3 regions of the Polaromonas potterensis genome follow, and region 3 is predicted to be linked to each of the others. Evidence: predicted binding sites of a transcription regulator. Region 3 holds the regulator's gene; each other region holds the start of a gene.
What was found. Region 3 encodes HrcA, which represses chaperone genes, less so after heat shock. Its sites were predicted from a motif close to TTAGCACTCNNNNNNNNNGAGTGCTAA; they were not measured.

Region 1 (3,277 bases), on a different contig from region 3:
ACATCGCGCGCCAGGCCGGCAGCGCGGTCTTGCAGGCCCACTACCGCGAGCGCCTGCAAACCCTGCCGCTCACGTCGGCGCAACAGGCCGCACTCGACGGCCAGCCCCCCAGCGGCGACTCGCGCCTGCAAGCCATCCTGGTCTTCACGCGTACGCTGACCGAACGCCCGGTGGAAGGCGACCAGGCCGCGCTGCTTCGGTTGCCCGCCGCCGGGCTGACCACGCCCGAAGTGGTCGTGCTGGCGCAGCTGATCGCCTTCGTGGCCTACCAGCTGCGTGTAGTGGCCGGCCTGCAGGCGCTGGTCGAACTGGGCGATGACATCCACAGCACGGCCGCAGCAGCAGCAGCAGCAGCAGCAGCAGCAGCAGCGGAGGAGGCCCCGTTTGTCCACCCCGCCAACCTGCCCAAACCCGGCGAGCCGGTGCGCGTGAACGGCTACACCAGCGACACCCTGGACTGGAAGGCCTGGCTGCCAGTGCTGGACCTGGACCAGGCGACGCCCGCACAGCTGGCCGTGCTCGAGAGCAGCCACCCCAAGGCCAAAACCAGCGACTACTACCGCGTGCTGGCGCACCAGCCGCGCATCCTGGAAGAGCGCTCCATCGTCTTCAACGCCATCATGTACGCCCCCGGCGGCCTGTCGCGCGCCGAGCGTGAACTGGCCAGCGCCGTGGTCTCGCGCGTGAATGGCTGCGTTTACTGCGCCTCGGTGCACGCCCAGCGCTTCGAGCAACTCACCAAGCGCAATGACGTGATCCATCAGGTTTTCACCGAGCCGCAGGGCGCCGGCACCACGGCCCGCGAACGCGCCATTGTGCAACTCTCGATAGACCTCACCACCCATCCAGCCCAGTTTGGCGCGGCCCAGTTGCAAGCCGTGCGCGCGGCCGGTTTGTCAACCCTGGAAGTGCTGGACCTGGTGCACGCGGTGGCGATTTTTGCCTGGGCCAACCGCCTGATGCTGAATCTGGGGGAGCCGATATTTCCGGGTTAAACCTGGCTTCTGGCGGGCACCGAGCGCTTGACGGAAGCAGTCGGCGCGACTTAAGAACAGCGATCCTCTTGGGCAGGCAGAGCAGTTATTGGGATTTATTGGATTGAACCGTCGACAACGGTTTGAGGACTTTCGGAGGTACTCAGGAGTCCGATGTCATGCAACTTTGTCCACTTAATTCAATTTAAATCAATGACTTATAGGAATATCCTACCTATTTAGCTTTCGAATTTAGATACGAATAATTCGCATCTAAATGGGCATCAACAGTTACCGAAAACCCGACAGCGCATCCCCCACGGACTTGAAACTGCCACAAAACGGCCTTATCATTAGCACTCGATGGTATGGAGTGCTAACAACCAGCGTTTCAAGCCAGTCCGTTCACAAGCACCCGTTTCCCACGGGTGTTTTTTGATTTCAAAACCATTGTTTCAAACCCAGGAGCTCCTATGAAACTTCGTCCCCTGCACGATCGCGTGATCGTCAAACGTGTTGAAAACGAAACCAAAACCGCCTCTGGCATCGTCATTCCTGACAGCGCTGCTGAAAAGCCTGATCAAGGCGAAGTGCTGGCTGTGGGTCCTGGCAAAAAGAACGACAAGGGCGAAATCAGCGCCATGGCTGTCAAGGTCGGCGACCGCGTGTTGTTCGGCAAGTACAGCGGCCAGACCGTCAAGGTCGACGGCGACGAATTGCTGGTCATGAAAGAAGACGATCTGTTTGCAGTCGTTGAGAAGTAATTTCTCGGCTTTCACACACCCTTTAATCAATTGAATCTGGAGAATTAAACATGGCAGCAAAAGACGTCATTTTCGGCGGCGAAGCCCGCGCACGCATGGTCGAGGGTGTGAACATCCTGGCCAACGCGGTCAAGGTTACCCTGGGCCCTAAAGGCCGTAACGTGGTGCTCGAGCGCTCTTTCGGCGCTCCTACGGTGACCAAGGACGGTGTGTCCGTCGCCAAAGAAATCGAACTCAAAGACAAGCTGCAGAACATGGGCGCGCAGATGGTCAAGGAAGTTGCTTCCAAGACCTCCGACATCGCTGGTGACGGCACCACGACCGCGACCGTTCTGGCTCAAGCCATTGTTCGCGAAGGCATGAAATATGTCGCCGCCGGCATGAACCCGATGGATCTGAAGCGCGGCATCGACAAGGCTGTGACGGCCCTGGTCGAAGAGCTGAAAAAAGCTTCCAAGCCCACCACCACCAGCAAGGAAATTGCTCAGGTCGGTACCATCTCCGCCAACAGCGACGAAGAAGTCGGCAAGATCATCGCTGAAGCGATGGACAAAGTCGGCAAAGAAGGCGTCATCACCGTGGAAGACGGCAAGTCGCTGAACAGCGAACTCGACGTCGTTGAAGGCATGCAGTTTGACCGTGGCTACCTGAGCCCGTACTTCATCAACAACCCCGAAAAGCAGTCCGCCATCCTGGACAACCCTTTCGTGCTCTTGTACGACAAGAAAATCAGCAACATCCGTGACCTGCTGCCTACCCTGGAACAAGTCGCCAAGTCCAGCCGTCCTTTGTTGATCATCTCCGAAGATGTCGAAGGCGAAGCCCTGGCAACGCTGGTGGTCAACACCATCCGTGGCATCCTGAAGGTTGTGGCTGTCAAGGCCCCTGGTTTCGGCGATCGCCGCAAAGCCATGCTGGAAGACATCGCCACCCTGACCGGCGGCAAGGTCATCGCTGAAGAAGTGGGCCTGACCCTCGAAAAAGTGACGCTGGCCGACCTCGGCCAAGCCAAACGCATCGAAGTGGGCAAGGAAAATACCATCATCATCGACGGCGCCGGCGCTGCTGCTGACATCGAAGCCCGCGTCAAGCAGGTTCGTGTCCAGATCGAAGAAGCCACGTCCGACTACGACCGTGAAAAACTGCAAGAGCGCGTGGCCAAGCTGGCCGGCGGTGTTGCCGTGATCAAGGTTGGCGCAGCCACCGAAGTCGAAATGAAAGAGAAAAAAGCCCGCGTGGAAGACGCCCTGCACGCTACCCGCGCTGCTGTGGAAGAAGGCATCGTGGCTGGTGGCGGCGTGGCTCTGCTGCGTGCCAAGCAGTCGGCTGGCGTCATCAAGGGTGACAACGCTGACCAGGACGCCGGCATCAAGCTGATCCTGCGCGCCATCGAAGAGCCATTGCGCATCATCGTTTCCAACGCCGGCGAAGAGCCAAGCGTTGTCGTGAACGCTGTGTTGGCCGGTAAAGGCAACTACGGCTACAACGCTCAGAATGGCCAGTATGGCGACATGATCGACATGGGTATCCTGGACCCCA
Region 2 (3,277 bases), on a different contig from region 3:
CCCGCGATTTCGCTTTGGCCGACCACAACGGCCAGCCGCGCAGCATCAAGGACTTCCAGGGCAAGGTGGTGGTGATGTTCTTCGGTTACACCCAGTGCCCGGACGTCTGTCCGACCTCCATGGCGGAGCTGGCCGACATCAAAAAAATGCTGGGCGCCGACGGCGACAAGCTGCAAGGCCTGTTTGTCACACTCGACCCCGAGCGCGACACCCAGGCGGTGCTCAAGGCCTATATGGGCAACTTCGACCCAACCTTCCTGGCGCTGCGACCCGAGCTGGACCAATTGCCGCAACTGAGCAAGGACTTCAAGACCTTTTACAAAAAGGTCGAGGGCAAGACCCCGGGCAGCTACACGCTGGACCATTCGGCCGGCAGCTATATTTTTGACCCGCAGGGCCGCGTGCGTCTGTACAGCCGTTATGGCAGCGGCGCTACCTTGTTGGCCGGTGACATCCGGTTGCTGCTCAAGGGCAACTGATCCCGCCGTCGGGCTGGCCGGCGCGGGCCAAAAAAAAGCCTGCACGCGATGGTCGGGTGCAGGCTGTTGCAACAGCCGCTTCTCGCGACCCTTGCAGGCAAGATGTCAGGCCCCATCAGACATATGCGGCCAGAACCTTTTTCATCTTTTTCATCGCCGCCACTTCAATCTGGCGAATCCGCTCAGCGCTGACCTTGTACTCGGACGCCAGGTCATGCAAGGTCATGCCGCCTGAGCCGTCGTCGTTGACCTTGAGCCAGCGTTCCTCGACGATGCGGCGCGACCGGTCGTCCAGGTCTTGCAGGGCCGCGGTGATGCCGTCACTCGCCAGGAAGTCACGCTGGCGCGACTCCATCAGCTGTGTCGGCTCCTGCGTCGCATCCGACAGGTAGGCAATCGGGCCAAACGCGTCTTCGCCGTCATCGCTGGGGCTGGGGTCCAGCAACACGTCGCCACCCGACATACGCTGTTCCATCTCGATGACTTCTTCGCGTTTGACGTTCAGCGTTTTGGCCATCGAGTTGATCTGGCCTTCGGTCAAGGTGTCGCGGTGTGTCGCCACATCGGCGTCGTCCTTGAAGCCCTGTTTCATCGAGCGCAGGTTGAAAAACAGCTTGCGCTGGGCCTTGGTGGTCGCCACCTTGACCATGCGCCAGTTTTTCAGGATGTACTCGTGCATCTCGGCCTTGATCCAGTGCAGCGCGTAGCTGACCAGGCGCACGCCCTGGTCCGGATCAAAACGTTTGACCGCCTTCATCAGGCCGATATTGCCTTCCTGAATCAGGTCGGCATGGGGCAGGCCATAACCCAGGTACTTGCGTGACGTGGCAACCACCAGCCGTAAGTGAGAGAGCACCAACTTACCTGCGGCTTCCAGGTCATTGTTGTCTTTGAGGCTGCGTCCGAACTCCTGCTCCTGCTCCAGGGTGAGCATGGGCAGGCGGTTGACCGCAGAAATATAAGCGTCCAGGTTGCCCAGCGGCGGCAGCAGCGACCAGGGATTGGCAGTCGCCAAGGCCGTCGTTGTAGGGGCCACTTGGGGGGAAAGCGCATAGGACATAAGGCAGAACTCCTTTTCTGAAGTCAATATTAGCACTCAGCAGTAGAGAGTGCTAAGCAAGAGGATCAATGGCTTTGATAGGGTCAGGCTAATACGCGTTAACCCTAGGCCTACCCCGTATTAGTCCCTGATTGTGCGTTTTAGTTCAGTCGGCCTGTGTAGGACGAAAAGCAGTGGCCGGGGCGTCAAAATCCGCCTGCTGAAGGGGTTTTTTGTGTCGGACAGGGCCAAAAAGGCTGGGCTAGAGGCGCTTCACGGCCTGCCAAATACTTGAATCTGGCCCATATTCAGATGAAATAGGGCTCTAGCCCCCTACCCACAGGCGCAAGCAGCTATGAATTCAGTAGCGTTTCAGGCTGCGGGAGCCACCACCCGAACCAGCGGCTGCTGGTCCAGCCAGGCTTGCAGGCATTCCGTCACACCCGTCGCAAAACGCTGGAACACCGGCTCGGTGACAAAACCCAGGTGCGGTGTCAGCAAGACATTGGGCAACTGGCGCAGCGGGTCGGTCAGCGGCAGCGGTTCGACGTCAAATACGTCCAGCGCCGCAAACCCAGGCCGGCCCTGTTGCAGGGCCTGGACCAGCGACTGGGTGTCTATCAGTTCCGAACGCGAGGTGTTGACCAGCAGGCTGCCGGGCTGCATCAGCGCCAGGCGCTGGGCGTTGATCACATGCCGGGTGCTGGGCAAGACCACCAGGTGCAGGCTGACAACTTGCGAGCTGGCGAGTAACTCGTCCAGCGGCAAAAAGCCCACGCCTTGTTCGGCCGCGCGTTCGGCCGTCATGCGCGGACTCCAGGCCACCACGTCCATGCCCAGGGCTTGGCCAACCTTGGCAACTCGGCCACCGATTTCACCCAGGCCGATCAGGCCCAGACGCTGGCCGACCAGCGCGCCGGGCAGCGGGGCCGCGGTGTCGCTGCGCCACTGGCCGGCCTGTAGCCTGGCGGTCTGGCTGGCCAGCTGTTTGGTGACGGCCAGGATCAGGCCCCAGGTCAGCTCGCAAGTGCTGTCCTTGGACGGCCCGAACTCGGTGCAACTGACGGGAATGTTGCGCGCGGCCAGGGCCGCCAGGTCCAGCCTGGCGTTGCGGGTGCCGGTGAAGACCAGGTAGCGCAACTTGGGCAGTTGCGCCAGCAACTCGGCGGTGAACGGTGTGCGGTCGCGCATCAACACAATCACGTCGGCGTTTTTCAGCGCCTCCACCAGGGCCGCGCCGCTCAGCGCCGCGTGGTGGATGCTGACATCGGCCTGCGCATCAATACGGCCCCAGTCGGCCAGTCGGCGCAAGGCGCGTTCGCTGTCGTCGAGGACGACGATGTGGGGCCTGGTACTGCTCATGGTCGGGCGAGCGCGGTCAGGGCACGGACATCGCCAGCGTTGCCGACGGCCCAGCAGGCCTGGATCAGCGCCGTGGTTTTGTCGGCGCCGATCACGGCGTCCGACATGCCGCGGAACTTGGCTTCCAGCATGGCATCGGTCATGGGGTTTTGCAGCGAGCCGATCGCGTGTTCGACAAACACATGCACGCGGCGGCCATCTTTGAGGACGGCGGTGACGTCGGCGCTGGCTTCGTCGATGGAGTCATCCACCGTGGCCACCACCTTGCGGCGCAGCGCCACCATGTCGGTGCGGTTGACCACTTCATCGGAGAACTCTTCTTCGGCCGCGCGGCCAAAACTCAGGCCGGCGGCGCAGCCGTGGTAGACGCTGAACTTGGCTTGCAGGCCATCGACGG
Region 3 (3,277 bases):
TATCAGTATCGATTTGCCGGCGCCGGTTTCGCCGGTGAGGACGGTGAAACCGTCTTCCAGGTCCAGCGCAAGTTCGTGGACGATGACAAAGTCGCGCAGGGAGATGTTTTTCAGGCTCATGCCACCCCTTCATTCCAGTGGAGTTTTTTACGCAGGGTATCGAAGTAGCTCCAGCCCTTGGGATGCAAAAAGCACATCTGGAACTCCGAACGCCTGACGGTGATGCGGTCGCCATGCAGCAAGGTGGCCAGCGACTGCATGTCGAAATTGGCACTGGCATCGCGGCCGGCGACGATTTCGACCGTGATCTCGCCGGCGTCGGACAAGACGATGGGCCGGTTCGACAAGGTATGCGGCGCAATCGGCACCAGCACCCAGCCGGCAATCGACGGGTGTATCAAGGGGCCGCCGGCCGACAAGGCATACGCGGTGGAGCCGGTTGGCGACGCAATGATCAGGCCGTCGGCGCGCTGGTTGGCGACAAAACGGCCATCGACCTCGACCCGCAGCTCCACCATGCCGGCGGTGGCACCACGGTTGACGACCACATCGTTCATGGCCGTGGCGTTGAAGACGCAGCGGCCGTCACGCATGACCTGGGCCTGCATCATCCAGCGCCTGTCTTCCTCGAACTCGCCGCGCAGCATGGGGCCTAGCGCCGCCTGAAAATCTTCAAAAGCAATATCGGTGATAAAACCCAGCCGCCCCTGGTTGATGCCCACCATGGGCACGCCAAACTGTGCCAGTTGCCGGCCTATGCCCAGCATGGTGCCGTCGCCGCCGACCACCAGCGCGAGGTCGCAATGTTTGCCCACACCGGCCACATTGAGCACCGGGTACTGCGTCAGGCCGGTGTTGCTGGCGGTTTCCTCTTCCAGGGCCACCTCGCAGCCCTGCGTGTGCAAAAAGCTGGCAATTTCTTCCAGCGCGGAGCGTGAACCCTGCGCGTGGTACTTCCCAATGAGAGCGACGTGGCGAAATTGCGATTTCATCTTCAAATTACATCACAACATGCGACCCAAGCTTCGTAGAATGTCCCCATGCTTGATGAACGTGCCCGCCTGTTGTTAAAAGCGCTTGTGGAGCGCTACATCGCCGACGGCCAGCCGGTCGGCTCGCGCACCCTGTCCAGGGCCTCCGGCATGGACCTGTCGCCGGCCACCATACGCAACGTCATGAGCGATCTGGAAGAGCTGGGTCTGATCGTCAGCCCGCATACCTCGGCCGGCCGGATACCGACGGCTCGTGGTTACCGCCTCTTTGTCGACACCATGCTGACGATGCAGCGGGACCAGTTTTCGGTCGGCGGGCCGCTGGCCGCGCCGCGCCTGGCGCCGGACCAGCCGCAAAAAGTGTTCAGCAACGCCGCCAACATCCTGTCCAGCCTGTCGCAGTTTGTCGGTGTTGTGATGGCCCCGCGCCGTACCTCGGTGTTTCGCCACATCGAATTTTTACGCCTGTCTGAAAAGCGTTTTCTGGTCATCATCGTGTCGCCCGATGGCGATGTGCAAAACCGTGTCATCTTCACCGAGACCGATTACACCCAGACCCAACTCGTCGAAGCGTCCAATTTTCTCAACTCGCATTACGCGGGCATGGCCATCGAGGAAGTCCGCGAGCGCCTGCAGCACGAAGTCGAAGCCCTACGCGGCGAAATCGCCAGCCTGATGCAGGCGGCTGTGCAGGTCAGCTCTGAAGCCATTGAATCGCGCGACGAGGTGGTGGTGTCGGGGGAACGCAATCTGCTGGCTGTCAGCGATTTTTCGGGCGATATGGGTAATCTACGCAAATTGTTTGACCTGTTCGAGCAAAAAGCCCAGTTGATGCGCCTGCTTGATGTCTCCAGCCGCGCCGAAGGCGTGCGTATCTATATCGGCGGCGAAAGCCAGGTTGTGCCTTATCAGGAACTGTCGGTGGTGACCGCGCCTTACGAGGTGGACGGCCAGGTGGTAGGTACCTTGGGCGTCATTGGCCCCATGCGTATGCCTTATGAAAAAATGATTCAAATCGTCGACATTACAGCCAAGATGGTGAGCAGCGCGCTGAGTCACAGCAAGTAGCACCGTACAATCTGTTTTGGCGACGTGGGGCGTTAGCTCAGTTGGTTAGAGCAGAGGACTCATAATCCTTTGGTCCACGGTTCAAGTCCGTGACGCCCTACCACCTTGATGGTGTGCAAAATCAAGGACTTACGAGAGTAAGTCCTTTTTTTGTTTCTGGGTTTTGGTGCAATTTATGCCAAATTTATGCCAATTCCCGTGCAAGCGAGTGCCTTCGATTGCCTCTTGGACATTAGCGCGAGCAGTAATTCCAGCCCCACCAACAAGGCTGCTTTGTTGGTCTCGTCTTTGCGCGCAGGAACATCGACGCCGTTGGTCTCAAGTTGCTTGGCCAGATCGTCTGCGTCCTTGATGATTTTTTGCGGATCACAGTTGAGTTGAATGGCGATCAGCCTCATCGGCGGCCTCTCCCTGGCGATGCCCAGGTAGCGACCAACAGGAAAGTCAAGAACCCAGCAGATTCCGCCTGACATGCAGCAGGTGGTCCCTGGTGCAGGTTACAGCACGCACCAGGTCACGGTCTGTCAATGCACTCACCAGTTGGCGATGTTCCGCCTGGTATGACAGACGCCGTTCCGGCGTCAGGCTGTGGCGTTTGAGTGCGCCCCAGTCGTCCTGATCTCGGGCCCGATTGATCAATTGAAAGACATGGGTGACGAGGGAGTTGTGAGCGGCCAGCGCAATGGTCTCGTGAAGTTTTCCGTCCCAAACTTCGAACTCCTCCATGCTTTCGGCCGCCTCGGCCTTGTCGCAGCAAAGTGCCATTTTTGCAAAGTCGCTCTGGGAGGCGTTGCGAATGATCATCTCCACGATGCTCGGCTCAATGGCAAACCTGAATTCCATCAGCTCGGCGGGACTCACGCTGCCCGGGATGCTTACCAGTGCCGCGGTGACACCGGCCGCAGGATCAGGCGTCAAAGCTTGCGCTTGAAATTCCCTGCTGACATAGGTGCCGCTTCCCACGGTTTGGGTGATGAATCCGGCCACTTTCAGCTGCGCCAGGACCCGACGCACCGTTGATCTGCCGATGTTGAAGGACTCGCTGAGATGTCGCTCCGTATCGATTCGATGCCCCGGACCCCATTCGCCTGAGTTGAGCTTGCCCAGGATTGCGTCCTTCAGTACCGCCGCGTTGTCCATTGTTGTTCCCTTGAATCCCAAATCATAACAAAGGGATCAACTTGGCGGTCACCAATAAGCCCAATTTGAACCAATGT

Region 1: a site for HrcA is predicted at 1,328-1,354, ahead of groES (co-chaperone GroES). Genes of this name have one in related genera too.
Region 2: a site for HrcA is predicted at 1,569-1,595, ahead of rpoH (RNA polymerase sigma factor RpoH). Genes of this name have one in related genera too.

Annotation. Positions count from the first base shown of each region.
Region 1 is NZ_JAWQLX010000009.1:81,975-85,251, forward strand. Features, by position in the region: gene R6254_RS16380 (CMD domain-containing protein) at 1-995, shown strand, start outside; gene groES (co-chaperone GroES) at 1,448-1,738, shown strand; gene groL (chaperonin GroEL) at 1,789-3,277, shown strand, end outside.
Region 2 is NZ_JAWQLX010000003.1:16,515-19,791, reverse strand. Features, by position in the region: gene R6254_RS06150 (SCO family protein) at 1-479, shown strand, start outside; gene rpoH (RNA polymerase sigma factor RpoH) at 595-1,539, opposite strand; gene R6254_RS06140 (D-2-hydroxyacid dehydrogenase family protein) at 1,891-2,880, opposite strand; gene R6254_RS06135 (MmgE/PrpD family protein) at 2,877-3,277, opposite strand, start outside.
Region 3 is NZ_JAWQLX010000004.1:13,029-16,305, forward strand. Features, by position in the region: gene recN (DNA repair protein RecN) at 1-120, opposite strand, end outside; gene R6254_RS08825 (NAD kinase) at 117-992, opposite strand; gene hrcA (heat-inducible transcriptional repressor HrcA) at 1,041-2,060, shown strand; tRNA gene R6254_RS08835 (tRNA-Ile) at 2,087-2,163, shown strand; gene R6254_RS08840 (hypothetical protein) at 2,234-2,458, opposite strand; gene R6254_RS08845 (FadR/GntR family transcriptional regulator) at 2,505-3,200, opposite strand.